3 regions of the Faecalimonas umbilicata genome follow, and region 2 is predicted to be linked to each of the others. Evidence: predicted binding sites of a transcription regulator. Region 2 holds the regulator's gene; each other region holds the start of a gene.
What was found. The regulator Rex, encoded in region 2, represses fermentation and respiration genes when NADH is low (regulators of the CRP and FNR family bind a similar motif). The targets are predictions, from matches to a motif close to ATTGTTAANTANTTAACAAT.

Region 1: adhE (bifunctional acetaldehyde-CoA/alcohol dehydrogenase) is a predicted target of Rex. The motif match lies at 3,711-3,730, and genes of this name have one in related genera.
Region 3: ACGG81_RS08400 (acyl-CoA carboxylase subunit beta) is a predicted target of Rex. The motif match lies at 2,121-2,140, and genes of this name have one in related genera.

The regions. Positions count from the first base shown of each region.
Region 1 is NZ_AP031411.1:2,537,416-2,544,022, forward strand. It holds gene ACGG81_RS12175 (hypothetical protein) at 226-891, shown strand; gene adhE (bifunctional acetaldehyde-CoA/alcohol dehydrogenase) at 1,010-3,622, opposite strand; gene ACGG81_RS12185 (glutaredoxin domain-containing protein) at 4,018-4,284, shown strand; gene ACGG81_RS12190 (GNAT family N-acetyltransferase) at 4,558-4,902, opposite strand; gene ACGG81_RS12195 (NAD-dependent epimerase/dehydratase family protein) at 5,009-5,914, opposite strand; gene ACGG81_RS12200 (hypothetical protein) at 6,195-6,607, opposite strand, start outside.
Region 2 is NZ_AP031411.1:1,616,297-1,622,903, forward strand. It holds gene alr (alanine racemase) at 1-318, opposite strand, end outside; gene ACGG81_RS07710 (NAD(P)H-hydrate dehydratase) at 353-1,870, opposite strand; gene acpS (holo-ACP synthase) at 1,872-2,234, opposite strand; gene ACGG81_RS07720 (redox-sensing transcriptional repressor Rex) at 2,241-2,888, opposite strand; gene ACGG81_RS07725 (ABC-F family ATP-binding cassette domain-containing protein) at 3,090-5,006, shown strand; gene ACGG81_RS07730 (NADP-dependent isocitrate dehydrogenase) at 5,143-6,357, opposite strand.
Region 3 is NZ_AP031411.1:1,762,473-1,769,079, reverse strand. It holds gene ACGG81_RS08410 (D-alanyl-D-alanine carboxypeptidase family protein) at 1-33, shown strand, start outside; gene ACGG81_RS08405 (aminopeptidase P family protein) at 142-1,935, opposite strand; gene ACGG81_RS08400 (acyl-CoA carboxylase subunit beta) at 2,237-3,676, shown strand; gene ACGG81_RS08395 (OadG family transporter subunit) at 3,691-4,458, shown strand; gene ACGG81_RS08390 (biotin/lipoyl-containing protein) at 4,477-4,842, shown strand; gene ACGG81_RS08385 (sodium ion-translocating decarboxylase subunit beta) at 4,875-6,026, shown strand; gene ACGG81_RS08380 (oxaloacetate decarboxylase subunit alpha) at 6,059-6,607, shown strand, end outside.

The sequences.
Region 1 (6,607 bases), 920 kb from region 2:
GTATAAATTAATACAATGCTCTATATAAGATAATATATTTCTTTAATTTTCCAGTCAAATCAATATTTTTTATATACTTATTCACTTTATCTATCTGTTTTAGGTATTGACAAAGCAAACTAAATTAATTAAAATAGCAACATGAACGCTGTTCATTTTGAAAATGAGGCTTCATCAGTCAGGTTGAAAACACTATTATTCACAAAAACATTAGGAGGTTATTTTATGCAGGCAATAGTTGAAACAGTATTTGACGCATGTTATCTTATAGGGGTCGTTACATTGGGAATTCTTATGATTGCTAAAAGTCATGGGAATAAGCAGTACCGCCTCTTTGGAATTATGGCAGTTGTATTAGGATTCGGAGATGCATTTCACCTGGTTCCGAGAGCAGTTGCATTATGTACAACAGGATTAGATAACTTCACAGTTGCATTGGGAACAGGTAAATTTATTACCTCTATCACAATGACCGTATTTTATATCATTCTATATTATATTTGGCGAATCAGATACCATGTAAAAGTGAAAAATATCTATACTATATTCGTATATGGTATGGCAATAGCTAGAATTGTCCTGTGTCTGTTTCCACAGAATGCCTGGACAAGTTCAGCATCTCCATTATCGTGGGGAATTTATAGAAATATTCCTTTCACAATTATGGGTCTTATTATTATTTATCTATTTTATAAAAGTTCTAGAGAGCAAAACGATAAACTATTCAAAAATATGTGGCTGACAATCGTCATTAGCTTTGGGTTTTATTTGCCTGTTGTATTATTTGCCGATCTTGTGCCTATCATTGGAATGTTGATGATCCCAAAAACATTGGCATATGTTTGGACTGTTTGGATTGGATATCACGCCATGAAAGCTGAACAGCAATAATCACAAAAAAGACAGAAGACACTGACTTTCGTCAGTCCTCCTGTCTTTTTCTAATGCCCTTTTCAGCCTTACGTCTTCTTTTTCCCTAACTAGGTAGCTACTACTATCTTTCCTGAAATTAGTTTCCGTAGTAAACTCTTAAGTACATTTCTTTGATTTCTTTCATCAGTGGATATCTTGGGTTTGCACCTGTACACTGATCATCAAATGCCTGTTCTACCATTTCATCTAATGTATCCAGGAAGTATTTTTCATCTACTCCGTATTCTTTGATCGTCTTTTTGATTCCAACTGCTGCTTTTAATTCATCGATCTTCTCAAGGAATTTTTCAAATGTTTCTTTGTCGTCTTTTCCTACAACGCCAACGAATCTAGCGCATTCTGCATATCTTTCTAATGCGTGTGGATACTGATACTGAGAGAATGTTCCCATCTTTGTAGGCACGTCTGTTGCATTGAATTTCATTACTTCGTTGATCAGTAACGCATTTGCAACACCGTGTGGTAAGTGGTGGAATGCTCCTAATTTGTGTGCCATTGAGTGACATACTCCTAAGAATGCATTTGCGAATGCCATACCTGCCATGCAGGAAGCATCTGCCATTTTCTCTCTTGCGATCGGATCGTTTGCTCCGTTTTCGTAAGCAGATGGTAAATATTTGAAGATATTTTTCATTGCTTTTAATGCAAGACCATCTGTATAGTCTGTTGCCATGATAGATGCATATGCCTCTAATGCATGTGTAAGTGCATCAATACCGGAAGCACTTGTCAGTCCTTTTGGCTGGCTCATCATATTATCAGCATCGATGATCGCCATCTTCGGTAATAATTCGTAGTCTGCTAATGGATATTTTACTCCAGTCTTTTCATCTGTGATAACTGCAAATGGTGTCACCTCAGAACCTGTTCCTGAAGATGTCGGGATTGCAACGAAGTAAGCCTTCTCTCCCATTTTCGGGAATGTATATACTCTCTTACGGATATCCATGAAACGCATTGCCATATCAAGGAAGTCTGCTTCTGGATGTTCGTACATTACCCACATAATCTTTCCGGCATCCATTGCTGATCCACCACCAAGAGCGATGATCACATCTGGCTGGAATGCTGTCATTGCTGCTGCACCTGCTTTTGCACATTCCAGTGTCGGGTCTGGAGCTACTTCATAGAAGCATGTGTGCTGGATTCCCATTTCATCTAATTTTTCTTCAATACCTTTTACATATCCATTGTGGTATAAGAAGCTGTCTGTTACGATGAATGCTTTCTTTTTGCCCATCACTGTTCCCAGTTCATCAAGAGCAACCGGCATACATCCTTTTTTGAAATAAACTTTTTCAGGAACTCTGAACCAAAGCATGTTTTCTCTCCTCTCGGCAACTGTCTTCACGTTGATCAAATGTTTTACTCCTACGTTCTCAGATACAGAGTTTCCTCCCCAAGAACCACATCCCAATGTAAGAGACGGAGCTAATTTGAAGTTGTAAAGATCACCGATTCCACCTTGAGAAGAAGGTGTGTTGACAAGGATACGGCATGTCTTCATAGCTGCTGCATGTTTTGCAAGCTTCTCTGTCTCTGCAGGGTGTACATAAATGGAAGCTGTATGTCCATATCCACCGTCAGCTACTAACTGCTCTGCCTTTGCGATCGCTTCGTCAAATGTCTTTGCTTTGTACATTGCAAGTACCGGAGATAATTTCTCGTGTGCAAATTCTTCTGAGATATCTACAGATTCTACTTCACCGATCAGAATCTTTGTATCTTCCGGAACATCCACTCCTGCCAATGCTGCGATTGTGTGAGCAGACTGTCCTACAATTTTTGCATTTAATGCACCGTTGATGATGATTGTCTTACGAACTTTTTCAATCTCATCTTTTTTGAGGAAATAGCATCCTCTGTATGCAAATTCTTCTTTCACTTCTTTATATACTTTTTCCAGAACTGTCACAGACTGCTCTGAAGCACAGATCATACCATTATCAAATGTCTTTGAATGAATGATAGAGTTTACTGCGAGCTTCACATCTGCTGTGTCATCGATGATAACCGGTGTGTTACCAGCTCCAACTCCGAGTGCCGGCTTTCCTGAAGAGTAAGCTGCTTTTACCATTCCAGGACCACCTGTTGCAAGGATGATGTCTGCATTTTTCATAACTTCATTTGTAAGCTCCAGTGATGGTACATCGATCCATCCGATGATTCCTTCCGGTGCTCCTGCCTTTACAGCTGCATCTAAAACTACTTTTGCTGCTGCGATCGTAGCTGCTTTTGCACGTGGATGTGGGCTGATGATGATTGCATTTCTTGTCTTTAAGGAAATCAATGTCTTAAAGATTGCTGTAGATGTTGGGTTTGTTGTCGGAATAACCGCTGCAACAAGACCGATTGGCTCTGCGATCTTCTTGATTCCGAATGCTTTATCTTCCTCAATCACACCACATGTTTTTGTATCTTTATATGCATTGTAAATATATTCTGCTGCATAGTGATTTTTAATTACTTTATCTTCAACGATTCCCATTCCAGTTTCTTCTACTGCCATTTTTGCTAATGGGATACGCATTTTATTTGCTGCCAAAGCTGCTTCAAAAAAGATTTTATCTACCTGCTCTTGTGTAAATGTAGCAAATTCTCTCTGTGCTTCACGCATTGCTTCCATTTTTGCTGTAAGAGCTTCTACACTGTCAATAATTGCTGGTACTACTTCTTTTTTCTTTGCCATACCAATTTTTCCTCCTGTAAATGAGTTAAGTAAATTCTTTTCTACATCCCCTAGTATATTTTCTCGTTAAAAAAATGTCAATAGAAAAATTGATATTTTTTTAACTATCATTGTTTTTCTTATATTTTGACGAAAATGATTGTTTTCTCTATCTTTTTCTTGTGCATTTCACACGCAAAAAGCAAATTAGTTTTCACAAGCGTTTTTTTATTGTTAAAAATAATTCGAACTCTTCCACTTTTCCCCAGCAAGACCAACCCATACTATATAAATTTTCTCACAAAATGAGTAATTCCTTTTCCAGATTATGCTATACTGATATAGAAACAGTAAACCTTTGTATGGCAAACTTTTGCCGTTCAAGACAATCTCAAATACTAGCAGGAGGAAACAAATTGAAACTTGTCATTTATGGAACAGACACTTGTAAAGACTGTGTAGATGCAAAAGCGCTGCTTGATGCAAAAGGGATTCGCTATCTCTTTCTTGAATTTTCTGACAGCATCGGCAATCTCAAACGCTTCTTAAAAATCCGTGATACCAATCCAATGTTTGATGCAGTAAAGGAAAAGGGTGGCGTTGGAGTCCCACTCTTTGTGCTGGAAGACGGAACGATGACCTTCGATGTAAATGAGGTCATAAGCAAAATAGAAAACGCATAGCAGCCCATCTCAAAACAAGGAAAAGATGTAGCCTTTCCCTTCTTTGTCCATAAATCTCCTCTCTCGGAAATTCATGGAGAAAGAATTTTAAAACTACATCTTTTTCTTCTCCAGTTTTCTTATATTTGAAAAATTTACTTTTCAGGTTACTTCTATATTCACCATTCTAGCGTCAGTTCCTGAAGTTTTGTAATTCTTTTTTGCTCATAATCGAGCAGGATCTCAATTTTGTACTGTTTCTGCATCAGATGTACCATAAATTTCCGGTAGCCTCTATCTCTTCAACGGAATCCGCGTAAAATATTCTGCTTCATTCTCAGGATGAATATAAGCTCCATTTTTCTTCTGCACGTTCAGGGAAGCCAGATTATCTTTATGTACCGAAAGATAGATTTCCTCCTCAGGCACGATTTTTCTTGCAATTTCCAACAGCATTTCCAGACCTTTGGCTGCATATCCTTTTCCCCGGTACTTTGGAGAAATCCCATAACCGATATGACCAGCTCCATGAATGAGTCCCTCCGTCAAGCGATGCCGTAAATTGAAAATTCCAACGTATTCTCCCTCCGTTTCCAGAAGGTATACAGTATCCGGTACAAATCCTTCCGGAAGATTCACTCCTTCTGAAGTCTGCTTCCCAAAGTTTGATCAGTTTCATCTCTTCTCACCGCATTCTTCTTTTTGCTGATTCTAACATAACGGGTTAAGAAAAGAAAGCTTTTGTTTATCCTCTCATCTCGTTTTCAATATATTCTATATACTCTCTTCTCTCTACCTCTTCTTTGTTTTCACAATACCACGCAAATGCCTCTCGCAATCCTTCATAGAAATCTTTCACATCCGGCAGTAGTTCCTTCTGCTTTTTGACATCCAGCACATACTCATATGCCGGAAAGCAAAAATAATCTGTCTGGCAAAACTGATCCCCTATAAGCCGCACTCTCAATGGTTCTCCTGCTGCCTGATAACACAGCTCCACAAAGGTACGAATATCTATTGCCTCATTTCCCACATTAAAAATATGCTCTTCTGGTCTTTTCTCAAGAATAGCTTCCATCAATCTGCACAAATCCTCCACATGGAAAAATTGAAGCTTCTGGCTTCCATCCCCCGGCATATAAAATTTTCTGTGCTGCAATGCACAATCAAATACAAAGGCTTCCCGGTAAACATCGTTCATCGACCCATACAGATATGGAGGACGGATCACATAGGCATCCGGCACTTTCTCCATCAAATACTCCTCCGCCTCAATTTTATCACTTCCATATTTTCTCCAGATAGAATTGTATCCTACCGGCTGCTCCTCTGAAAAAGGCTGCGGCAATGTCTCAGGGTATACCGCACTGGAACTGATCAGGATATAAGTGGAAAATCCCTTCAACTCCGCAAGAAGATTTTTCACATCTTCCTTCGTATATGCAGTAATATCCAACACATGATCAAAATTTTTCCCCTGCAGCACTCCATTCAGCTGATTCCGGTCTGCACAGATCCACTCAACTCCTGAGACCTGCGGCCTCGATCCCCGGTTCAGCACAGATACCTCATACCCTCGTTTTACAAAATATTCTGCTGCAAATTTACTTACAAAAACCGTTCCGCCTGTAATTAATATTCGTTTTCCCATTTCCATTGTCTCCTCTATTATCCCATCGTTCTTCTTCCGTTATTTTACTTCGTACTTTCTTACTGCTTCCTTTTATTATGGGAAATTTTATCATAAGATATTTTGAAAATCTAGTTTTCTAAAATAAAAAACTCCCGTAAAAACATACGAAAACATCTGTTTCTACAAGAGTTTTCTATTCTAAAAAAGGGAAAAATCAGCATCAGCCTCTCTTTCCCCTTTTTTTAAACACTATGAGATTTCATCTTACAGTTCTCAGCTATAATCGTCAACAATTTTCCTAAAACTGCCATCCATTGAACTTAAATGTTGTAGGCGATACGTTCTCAGGATCATAGCGTTTTAACATTTCTTCATACCGTTCTTTATAATCATTGTCAATTTCTGCCTGTGGGATTACTTTACTTGCCTCATGAAGGAAGTGGAAGGAATCTCTTCCCATCTCTTGTCCGCGGCGTGTATGTTTATCCAAAGCCACATCCGGAATCTCCGGAAGCTCTCCCATGGCAAATCCTTTGATACAGATATTTTTGAGTAAGTCACTGGATCTGTCTTTCTGTGACTGAACGAGATACCGGATCGCATGAATAAAGTAGATCGGGCGGTCTCCGTCTGCATAGTCAAATTCTTTTCTCATTTGGAACAGACTGTTCACTACAACTGCCGCCATCGGATTTCCCATTCCAATATCTT
Region 2 (6,607 bases):
ATAAACATTCATACGGATTTCATATTTCAACATCTCCCAATATTGATCTGGGAAAATACATCCCAACACCAAAATCGGCTTTTGAATCTCTGCCGCACGGAGCACAACCGCCTCATCTAATGTTGCCACGGCATATCCCCACACATAATCATATGATTCCAGCATCGATGCAACCTGCACAGCTCCATGCCCATATCCGTCTGTTTTGATCACAGCAACCATCTCAGTTCCTTCTTTGAGATTTTTTTTCATCTGTTCCATATTCCATGCTACTGCATCTAGATCTATCTTTGCATACACTCTGCTATAAGTTTTCATTTATCTGCCCCTTACTACTTTTTATTCTGTTCTTTTAACACTTTTCACGCAAAATCATCTCTGTGCTTTCCGCGGTCAGCACTTCTGCAATCCCATCAAGAATATCACTTGCCAGAACACTATAACTGCCTTTTTTCTTCTGTGCAGCATCTCCCGCCAAACCATGCAAAAACACCCCGAGTGTTCCCGCTTCATACGGCTCTATTTTCTGTGCAAGTAACCCCGTGATCATGCCGCCAAGGACATCACCGGCTCCCCCTTTTGCCATCGACTGATTGCCGGAAGTATTCACATATACTGGCCGTCCATCTCTTCCTACAAGTGTTCGTGCATCTTTCATCACACAGACAGACGGAATCGATCCGAGAAATTCCTGAAAATACCGAAAACGTTCTTCTTTTAATTCCTTCACGGAATGCCCGCATAGCCCTGCCATTTCTTTCATGTGGGGAGTCAATATACAATCCGGTGTCAATTTCTCAAAAAGTGCCCTGTCTTTTGACAAAATGTTCAATCCATCCGCATCGATCATGCACGGCTTTTTTACACAGCGAACGGTAGTTGAAAGAAGGTGCTGTGCGGTCTCACTCATCGAAAGTCCTGAACCGATTCCAACAACATCCGCCCATTCCAGCAGTTCCTTTAGCTTTTCTTCCTCATACCTTTCATATGTGGTAATGATCGCCTCCGGAAGCAGTTGCTGCAAGTTCGACTGATTCTCTTTTGCTGTATAAATCTGTACAAGTCCGGCACCTGTCAGATATGCCGCCTTTGCACTAAAGTAAGCAGCACCTGCCATTCCCGGACTTCCCACGATCAAAAGCACTTTCCCGTAGTTACCCTTGTGAGCATCCGGATCACGCGCAGGAAGCAGATTTTTCAAATCCGTCCTATCGTAAGTATAGCACACATCTCCCCTCTCATCATATACAGAAGGTTCAATTCCAATGGAGGCCGTCACAAGCTTTCCGACAAGCTTGCGCGCCATACCAAACAACATCCCAATCTTTTGAAATGCAAATGTGACTGTAAAATCTGCTGCGAATGCAATTCCCAGTACATCTCCGGTATCTGCCGAAAGTCCCGATGGAATGTCTACAGCGACTTTTATGGCATCCATCTGATTTAAGTTTTCAATCACATTATAATATGTCCCGGAAACCTGTCTTGATAATCCAATTCCAAAAATTGCATCCACGATCACCGTATAACAATCTTCTCCTACCCGTTCTTTTACAGGTACTCCATAGTGGACCGCGATCTGTTTCTGAAGCCTTGTCTCCTCTGTCATAGAAGATTCCTTCCCGACAAACCAGACATCCACAGCATATCCTTTTAGATGCAAAAGTCTTGCGACAGCAAAACCATCTCCTCCATTATTTCCGGAACCACAGACAACGAGCACCTTTTTTAAATCTAGTTGCTCAGACTCCATCATCTCCACAACAGAAAGTGCCGCCCGCTCCATCAGAACCATCGACGGCATGCCCATCTCTGTGATCGTCTTTTGGTCTCCCTGTTTCATCTGCGCTCCAGTCGGCAGATATCTCATATTATTCCCCCTCTCCCACTGCAAATGCAACAGCATAACAATCAGTATTCGTAATGGAAACATGTATTTTTACAATACCGGCAGATACTGCCGCCTCCTTTGCCCCTCGCAAAAGATTCACATAAGGTTTGCCTCTCTCATCCCGCAATACCTCGATATCTCCAGGACGAAATCCTGAAAATCCGGTTCCAAATACTTTCGCCACAGCCTCTTTGACTGCAAAATTGCCTGCTGCTTTGTCCATCTGCCCGCGAATCATCTCCTGTTCCCGCACGGAAAAACAACGCGTAAAAAAAGCCTGCTTTCCACACGCTTTCCTTACACGTTCTATTTCTATCATATCGGTTCCAACTCCAATGATCATCGTTTCTTATTCCTTTGCATTAAAGTAATTATAGCGATTTACATTGTAAGATAAACGCATTAAGCTTTCTGAAAGATGTACATTTTCCACAATAACATTCTTTGGAAGATTTAGATCAGTATGTGCAAAGTTCCAAATCGCCCTTACTCCGTTGTCTACAAGAAGTTCTGCCACTTCCACTGCTTTCGTCTTCGGAATCGTAAGTGCTGCAATCTCAATGTCATTGTTTTGTACAAACTCCGGAAGTTCTTCCATCATTCGAATCGGAACATCGCGAATCGTCATTCCTTTTAATGTTGGATTAATATCAAAAATTCCTTTCAGCAAAAACCCGCTTCTTTCAAATGCCGCATAATTTGCAAGCGCCTGTCCGAGATTTCCTGCACCGATGATCACAATATTATGTGTCTTATCGAGCCCTAAGATCTTACCAATCTCTGTGTATAAATATTTCACGTTGTATCCATAGCCCTGCTGGCCAAATCCACCAAAATTATTCAGATCTTGACGAATCTGGGAAGCGGTCACTTTCATTTTCTTGCTCAGGTCATTTGAGGAAATGCGTTCCACTCCATTTTCCAGAAGTTCGCCTAAATACCGATAGTATCTTGGCAAACGTCTGATGACCGCCTGAGAAATCTGTCTTTCTGTCACAAATGTTCACCATCCCCATTGTTTATTACATCTTATTATATAAAATTGTTCTAGTAAAGTCAAACTTTTCATTTCTTTTTAGTTGTATTTTCTTTGATATCCGCTATAATTGAAAAGAGAGTAAAGGAAGATTCTGGGGAAATGGTCACATTTTTTCAGCATGGAAATAACAACTCAACAATTGATTTAGGAGGAAACAACATGGTTTTAGCATGCCATAATCTAAAAAAAGCCTTTTTGGAGCAAGTGATTGTCAAAAATGGCTCTTTTCATATAGAAGAACACGAAAAAGCGGCGTTAGTTGGTTTAAATGGTGCCGGGAAATCAACCATCTTAAAAATGATCATGCGAGAGATTCCCGCTGATGATGGAGAAATCATCCTTGCCAAAGGGAAGACCATCGGATATCTTGCGCAGCATCAAGCGCTATTGTCCGGCAACACGATCTATCAGGAAGTAGAAAGCGCAAAAGCCGACCTGATTCAGATGGAGACACAACTTCGCCGCTTAGAAGAAGAAATGCAGAAAAAAAGCGGGGAAGGACTTGAGCAGCTTTTGCATACCTATCACAAATTAAGTGCAGCCTTTGAGCGGGCAGATGGATATGCCTACAAAAGCGAGATTATCGGCGTATTAAAAGGTCTTGGATTTGCAGAGACAGAGTTTGACAAATGTGTGGACAACCTCTCCGGAGGTCAAAAAACCCGAGTAGCTCTAGGAAAACTGCTTCTTACCAAACCTGATATTTTACTTCTTGATGAGCCTACGAACCACTTAGATCTGAATTCTATCGCATGGCTTGAGACTTACCTCTCAAATTATCCAGGTGCCGTACTTTTAGTCTCCCACGACCGCTATTTCATCAACCGCGTTGTAACAAAAGTCATTGAAATTGAATTTGGCGAGATTATGATGTTCAACGGCAATTATTCTGAATTTGCCGAGAAAAAGAAACTGATCCGGGAAGCGAAGTTAAAAGAATATCTGAATCAACAACAGGAAATCCGCCATCAAGAAGAAGTAATTCGAAAACTTCGTTCTTTCAATCGCGAAAAATCGATCCGCCGTGCAGAAAGCCGCGAAAAAATGCTTGAGAAAATGGATCGGATTGAAAAGCCATTGGAACATCATGCCGAATTGAAGCTTCATTTAGAACCGACCGTCGTCAGCGGAAATGATGTTCTTCGTGTAGAAGGGTTAGGAAAATCTTTTGGCACACACACGCTCTTTCAAAATATCAACTTTGAAATCAAGCGTGGAGAGCATGTTGCGGTCATCGGGGATAATGGAACCGGCAAGACAACCTTACTAAAAATTTTAAACGAAGTGATTCCTGCAGATCACGGAACCTTTACACTTGGTTCCAATGTCCATATCGGTTATTATGATCAGGAACATCATGTTCTGCACATGGAAAAGACTATTTTCGAAGAGATTTCTGACGACTATCCGTCACTGACAAATACCGAGATCCGTAACACTCTTGCCGCATTTCTCTTTACGGGAGAGGATGTCTTTAAACGGATCGGCGATCTCAGTGGTGGGGAAAGAGGACGGGTGTCTCTCGCGAAGCTGATGTTGTCGGAAGCTAATTTTTTGATTCTTGACGAGCCGACAAACCACTTGGATATTGCCTCAAAAGAAATCTTAGAACAAGCGCTTAACAACTACACTGGAACGGTTCTGTATGTTTCGCATGACCGTTATTTCATCAACCAAACTGCCACAAGGATTCTGGATCTCGTTAACCAAAGTTTTGTGAACTACATCGGAAACTATGATTATTATCTAGAAAAAAAGGAAGAGCTTACTGCCGCCTACACCGAATCTGCTGCGCAAACAGATGCTTCCTCTGAAGAAACAGCATCTGAATCGAAATTAGACTGGCAGGCGCAAAAGGAACTTCAGGCAAAAGAGCGGAAACGGCAGAATGATCTTAAAAAATTAGAAGAGAAAATTCAAAAACTGGAAGAGGCTTCCGCTAAACTCGATGAAGAGCTTGCAAAACCAGAGTATGCAATGAACTCAAAAAAGCTAATGGACATCACAAATGAAAAAGCCGAAATTGACACAAAACTATGGGATCTTTATGAACAATGGGAATCCCTCGCGGAATAAATAGTCGTCTGGTGTGCCATCCATCATGCTTACACTCCGCTCTTTCGGAAACGATTCATAAACAGACAAACGGAACGATTGCAACATACCTTTTTCTTGCAATCGTTCCATTTTTTATAAAACTGTATCTACTTCTCTATTTCTCACTGTATTGAGAAAGTTTCTCCGCGATTTCTTTAATAAACGCTTCGCTATTCAGCACGACTGGATTCGGAATCGATGTGATCATCGCAAGATCCTTCGTCATCTTTCCAGACTCGATCGTATCGAGCGTCGCCTGCTCCAGCTTTTCTGCAAATGCTGTCAGTTCTTTATTGCCATCCAGTTCTCCTCTCTTTTTCAACGCACCTGTCCATGCAAAGATAGTAGCTACCGAGTTTGTAGAAGTTTCTTCTCCTTTTAGGTGTTTATAGTAGTGGCGCTGTACTGTCCCATGTGCCGCCTCATACTCATAGTAACCATCCGGAGATACCAGCACGGAAGTCATCATGGCAAGAGATCCAAATGCGGAAGATACCATGTCACTCATCACATCACCATCATAATTTTTGCATGCCCAGATAAATCCTCCTTCCGATTTCATCACACGTGCCACAGCATCATCAATCAACGTGTAGAAATATGTAATACCTGCTTCCTGAAATTTTTCCTGATATTCTGTATCATAAATTTCCTGAAAAATGTCTTTGAACGTATGATCATATTTTTTTGAAATGGTATCTTTTGTAGCAAACCAGAGATCCTGCTTTGTATCCAGCGCATAGTTCATGCAACTTCTCGCAAAGCTTGTGATTGACTCGTCAGTGTTATGCATTCCCTGTATAATACCCGGTCCCGAAAAATCGTGGATCAGCTCTCGCATTTCAGTGCCATCTTCTCCAGTATAGACAAGTTCTGCCTTTCCAGCCCCCGGAATCTTCATCTCCACACCTTTGTACACATCTCCATAGGCATGTCTCGCCAGTGTGATCGGTTTCTTCCAGTTCCGAACACACGGCTCAATTCCTTTTACAACAATCGGCTGACGAAATACCGTTCCATCTAACATAGCTCGGATTGTCCCATTTGGACTTTTCCACATCTCTTTCAGATTGTACTCTTCCATTCTGGCAGCATTCGGTGTAATCGTCGCACACTTTACGGCAACCCCATATTTTTTTGTTGCATTTGCAGACTCTACTGTAACCCTGTCCTCCGTTTCATTACGGTATTCCAACCCCAGGTCATAATATTCTGTCTTCAAATCCACATAAGGCAAAATCAAATGCTCTTTGATCATCTGCCACAAAATCCTCGTCATCTCATCGCCATCCATCTCCACAAGCGGTGTCGTCATCTGAATTTTCTCCATAGTAAGTTCCTCCTTCCACAGCTCCATCCAAAACACTTGAGAAATATTCTGAATATCTTTTTGAATTTCAAATTATTCTAAATATTTTACATTTTAATACAGATTATGTCAATAATTATTTGCTCTTTTTCCTTTTGTTAGAAGATTTTTGTTTCATAGTATCTTAAAAATACTTTTATAGGCAAAAAACAAGGATGTTCATAGGAACACCCCTGTTTTGTCTATGTTTTCAATATAATTTCACAAAAAC
Region 3 (6,607 bases), 150 kb from region 2:
TACTATTTTTTGAATGAAGACGGAAGATTGTAAAAAAGAAAGAAGACTGAAAGAGGGCACCTAAGATCAGCAAAAAAGATCTTAGGTGCCCTTTGACTATGGCAACCTGCTGTGCTTAGCTCCGGCAGGAATCTATGATAGTTAGATTTCCCTTGTGTATACTTTGAGCCATTCGTTTTCTTCCTCTGTCATATAAGGAGAAAGTGTCTCGTATACAAATTTGTGATAGCTGTTCAGATAATTGCGTTCGTCTTTATTCAGATCTTCCGGTACGATCGCATCTAAGTCAATCGGAACGACTGTAACATTTTCCAGTCCCATGAATTGGCCAAATTCATTTTTTTCACCTTTGCGCACAACGAGTTCATTTTCCAGACGGATTCCGTGGGAATCTTCAATGTAGATTCCAGGTTCATCGGTGATGACCATACCCTCCTCGAGCACTGCTGGTGGCAGGCCTGAAGGGGATAGCTGCCAACGGAAAGAAGCAGGTCCTTCGTGAATGTTTAGAAGGTAACCGACTCCATGTCCGGTGCCACACTTGTAGTCAATATTCAGAGACCACATAGGTTCTCTTGCGAGGATATCAAGGTTCACACCCCGGCAGCCATATAGAAATCTTGCTCTTGCGAGGTTCATCATACCGCGGGCAACAGCTGTAAAGTGTGTCTTCAGTTCGTCGCTGACCGGTCCAAGAGCAACTGTACGAGTCAAGTCTGTGGTACCTTCATAATAATTTCCGCCGGTATCTGCAAGGAGGAAGTGCTCCGGTTTCAATTCATAATCAGATTCCGGAGTAGCGCTGTAATGCATCATGGCAGCATGTTCTTTGTATGCGACGATCGGAGAAAAACTTGGACTGATAAATCCCGCCTGCTGGCTGCGGAACTCTTCTAGTTTGTCAGAGGCGCTGCGCTCTGTGATCGGCATCTTTCCTACATTTTTCTTAAGCCAATACATAAATTTTGTGAAAGCAACCCCGTCTTTGATATGGCTTGCGCGGATATTTTTCAATTCTGTCTCATTTTTGATTGCCTTAAATGCTGTTGTTGGATTTGGCTTCTCCACTTTTTCTGTTGCGTCAGGGAGATTTTTATAGATCGCATAATTGATCCGGGAAGGATCTAAAAGCACATGAGAAGTTTCATCTAACGTCTTTACAAATGTGTAGATTTCTTCATAAGGATGTAAGATGACAGAAAGCCCGTTCCAGCTATCTAAAATTTCCTGATTTAATTTGGATTCGTTGATAAACAGATGTACGTCCTCCATCGTGATCACAGCATAGCTCAGCACAAGAGGAGTATACATAACATCTCCGCCTCGAATATTGAGCAGCCATGCGATATCGTCAAGAGAAGAAAGAATATGGACTGTCGTGTCAGCTTCTTGCATTTTTTCACGGAGACGTTCCAGTTTGGAGGCGGTACTTTCTCCTGCGTATGCAAGATCCAATAAAAATGCCGGAGCATTTGAAAGAGCCGGGCGATCTTCCCAGATATAGGAAATCAGATCTTCGTCATAGGAAATGGAGACTGCTTTTTCTTTTAATACTTCTTCATAATTCTGACCTTCGGAAGCGCCGATGACTTTTCCGTCAAATCCGAGCACTCCGTGATCTGGAAGAACCGATTCCAAATATTCTTCTTTTGTAGGGACATCAGGTTCTGCCATACGGAAAAGTCTGATTCCACTTCCTTCTAATTGTTTTTCTGCCTGAATGAAATAGCGTCCATCTGTCCAGAGACCTGCATCATCTTTTGTGATGATCACTGTTCCGGCAGAACCGGTAAATCCGGAGATAAACGCTCTGGCTTTAAAATGTTCTCCTACATATTCGCTTTGATGATTGTCAGCGGATGGGATAATATAGGCATCCATCTTTCTCTCTTCCATGAGTTTTCTGAGTTTTGCAATTCTGTCTGTTACACTCATTTCTATTTCCTCCTTAGATACATTTTATAATGTGCGGGAACAAAAAGATGTCCCCGTTTCATGCCTTTTCTATTGTATCATAATCGTGAGTGGAATCAAACAAAATATACAAAAACAAAGAAAGAAGAAGTGAAAAAATCAGCATGATGGAAGAGGATATTTTGAGGGAGGACGTCTCAGTTGAATATGTGAAAAAAATATCAAAAAGCAATTGCTATTTTTTAAGCAGTATTATATAATATAATAGGCAGAAAATTTGGCTAAACTTTATGAAATTTTAGAAATTGGAGGGCTAAAAGATATGAGTTACGAAACAACAGAGAACCGCGCAAGCGAAAGAATTGCCGCTTTGCTTGACGAGGGAAGTTTTGTTGAAATCGGTGCTGCTGTTAAAGCGAGAACGACTGATTTCAACATGCAGACAAAAGAAACTCCGGGAGACGGTGTTGTGACTGGATACGGGGTGATTGATGGGAACCTCGTGTATGTATACAGCCAGAATGCCTCTGTATTGCAGGGGGCGATCGGTGAGATGCATGCAAAGAAGATCGCCGCAATCTATGATCTTGCGATGAAGATGGGAGCTCCGGTAATCGGTCTTGTAGATTGTGCGGGACTTCGACTTCAGGAAGCAACGGATGCGCTCCATGCATTTGGAACTCTGTATATGAAACAGACACTGGCATCGGGTGTAATTCCACAGATCACAGCAATTTTCGGAACATGTGGGGGAGGACTTGCAGTGATCCCTTCTCTGACAGACTTTACGTTTATGGAGAAAGAACATGCAAAATTATTTGTGAATTCTCCAAATGCACTGGAAGGAAATGTTATTACAAAGTGTGATACATCTTCTGCAAAATTCCAGAGTGAGGAAGCGGGTCTGGTAGATGGAACCGGAACAGAAGAGGAAATCTTAGAAGAAATCCGTTCGCTTGTATGTCTTTTGCCGGCAAATAATGAAGACGATAACTCTTATGACGAATGTACAGATGATCTGAATCGTCTCTGTGATGCGATCGAAAATGCAGCGGAAGATACAGCAGTCGTGCTCTCCACTCTTTCAGATAATCATGTATTTTTTGAGACAAAAAGAGACTATGCAAAAGAAATGGTAACAGGATTTATCCGTCTCAACGGTGTGACGATCGGTGCAGTGGCAAACCGCTGCAAGGTCTATGATGAAGATGGAAATGTGGAAGCAGAATTTGACGGTGGCTTAAGTGTACGTGGATGTAGAAAAGCAGCAGATTTTGTAAATTTCTGTGACGCATTCAATATTCCGGTATTGTCTCTTACTAATGTAGAAGGATATCATGCAACAATGTGTTCGGAGAGAAATATTGCCTCTTCTGTGGCAAAGCTTACATATGCGTTTGCAAATGCGACTGTACCGAAAGTGAATGTCATCATCGGAAAAGCATACGGAAGTGCCTATATAACAATGAACAGCAAGGCGTTGGGAGCAGATTTGGTATATGCATGGCCACAGGCAGAGATTGGAATGATGGATGCGAATCTTGCTGCCAAGATCATGTATGCAGAAGAGAGTGCAGAAGTGATCCGACAGAAGGCGGCAGAATATGAAGCGATGCAGACAAGTCCTTTGGCTGCGGCAGGAAGAGGATATGTAGATGCGGTGATCGATCCGAAAGATACAAGAAAATATCTGGTCGGTGCATTTGAAATGTTATTTACAAAGAGAGAAGATCGCCCGGCAAAAAAACATGGAACAGTGTAGAGAGGTGAAGCAAAGTGAAAAAAAGAATCAGCTTATTAATCGGTGCATTGGCTCTGACACTTAGTTTTACCGGATGTGGAAGTAAGAAAGAACTGGAATATGATGAAACACAGCTTACATATGTGACACAGTTTATCATTGCAAATTTTGAAGTGATGGATGAGGAAGCATTTGATAATTATCGGCAGGCATCGGAATATCAGATCAATAAGATCATGTCTGAAGCGAATGCGCCAATTGAACCAGAAGTGCTTATTTCTATGATGGATGCCTGGGAAGCGGCAGAAAAAGAATGTGGAGAATATGTAGAACATGGCGAATATCAGTTTGAAGGTTCGGATTCTGGTGTAGTTGTGTCTACAGAGGCAGTGTATGAGGAGCGGGAAGCAACGCTGGAATTTAAGTTTGACGAGAATCTCAATATAGAATCACTTGATATTGCGGCAGATTATACAACCGGAGAAATTTTAAAGAAAGCCGGAATGAATACCATTCTTGGAATGGGAACTGTATTTCTTGTTCTGATCTTCCTTGCGTTTGTAATCTCACTTTTGAAATATATACCAATGCTTCAGGAAAAGTTTACAAAGAAGACAGAAAAAAACAAAACACCGGTAAAAGAAGTGCCAAAGGCGGAAGTTCCTGTAGTGGAAGAAGAGTTAACCGATGATGAAGAACTTGTGGCCGTAATTACAGCGGCGATTGCAGCGGCAGATGAAAGTGTGTCTGACGGATTTGTGGTAAGATCGATCCGCAGAAGAAAATCAAATAAATGGAATTAATTCAGGAGGAATTTGAAGATGAAAAGTTATACAATTACAGTAAATGGAAATGTATATGATGTGACAGTAGAGGAGAAAGCAGCAGGAGCAGCACCAGCGGCACCGGTACAGAAGAAAGCTCCAGTGGCACCAAAGGCAGCCCCGGCACCGAAGAAAGCAGCAGGGACAGGAAATGTCAAAGTGACAGCAGGTGCGGCAGGAAAAGTATTTAAATTAGAGGCAGCTGTCGGACAGCAGGTAGAAAAAGGAGCACCGATCGTTGTGATCGAGGCGATGAAAATGGAAATCCCGGTTGTAGCTCCGGAGGCGGGAACCGTAGCCAGCATTGATGTAGCAGTAGGTGATGCAGTGGAATCAGGAGCAGTACTGGCTACATTGAATTAATGATGTCCCGGACACAGACTGGAGGTTAAAATATGGAATACATTATGACTACATTGGATAACCTCATGCACCAGACGGCTTTTTTCAATCTTACAGTTGGAAATTACGTCATGATTGCGGTAGCATGCGTGTTTTTATACCTGGCGATTGCCAAAGGATTTGAGCCGCTTCTTTTGGTTCCGATCGCGTTTGGTATGCTGTTGGTAAATATTTACCCAGATATTATGTTATCCATTGAGGATTCTTCAAATGGAGTCGGAGGACTTCTTCACTATTTCTACTTGCTTGATGAGTGGGCAATCTTACCGTCACTGATTTTCCTCGGTGTCGGAGCAATGACCGATTTTGGACCATTGATTGCGAATCCGAAGAGTTTCCTCCTTGGAGCGGCAGCACAGTTCGGTATTTTTGCCGCTTATTTAGGGGCGATGGCAATGGGATTCAGTGATAAGGCAGCAGCAGCGATCTCTATTATCGGAGGAGCTGACGGACCTACATCGATCTTCCTTGCAGGAAAACTGCAGCAGACAGCAATTTTAGGACCGATTGCGGTAGCGGCATATTCTTATATGTCACTGGTTCCGATCATCCAGCCGCCGATCATGAAGCTTCTCACAACGGAAGAAGAAAGAAAAATCAAGATGGAACAGCTTCGTCCGGTATCTAAACTGGAGAGAATTCTATTCCCGATCATCATTACGATCGTCGTATCGCTGATCCTTCCAACAACAGCGCCGTTAGTCGGCATGCTGATGCTCGGTAACTTATTCAAAGAGTGTGGAGTTGTAAGACAGCTTACAGATACGGCATCGAATGCATTGATGTATATTGTTGTGATCCTGCTTGGAACTTCTGTCGGTGCAACGACAAGTGCAGAAGCATTTTTAAACTGGGATACGATCAAGATTGTTGTGCTTGGACTGGTAGCGTTTGCGTTTGGAACAGCTGCAGGTGTATTGTTCGGTAAACTGATGTGCAAGGTGACTGGAGGAAAAGTAAATCCGCTGATTGGTTCTGCCGGAGTATCTGCAGTGCCTATGGCAGCCAGAGTATCACAGAAAGTCGGGGCAGAGGCAGATCCTACAAACTTCCTGTTGATGCATGCAATGGGACCAAATGTCGCCGGAGTCATCGGTACGGCTGTTGCAGCAGGTACCTTTATGGCAATCTTCGGTGTAATGTAAGTTGAAAAAGTGAAATGTTAGGAGGAAGTAACATGGCAGATATAGCAAAAAAACCAATTAAAATTACAGAGACGATTCTGCGTGATGCACATCAGTCGCTGATCGCAACGAGAATGACGACAGAGCAGATGCTGCCGATCATCGATAAAATGGATAAGGTGGGATATCATTCCGTAGAGTGTTGGGGTGGCGCTACCTTTGACGCATCACTCCGTTTCCTGAAGGAAGATCCATGGGAGAGACTCCGGAAATTCCGTGATGGATTTAAAAATACAAAATTGCAGATGTTATTCCGCGGACAGAATATTTTAGGATATCGTCCGTATGGAGATGATGTAGTAGAATATTTTGTTCAGAAATCAATCGCCAATGGAATCGATATCATTCGTATTTTTGATTGTTTAAACGATCTTCGAAATCTGCAGACAGCAGTCACGGCAGCAAATAAGGAGAAGGGACATGCACAGGTAGCGTTGTCCTACACGCTGGGAGATGCATATACTCACGAATATTGGATCGATATCGCTAAGAGGATTGAGGATATGGGAGCAAATTCTATCTGTTTGAAAGATATGGCAGGT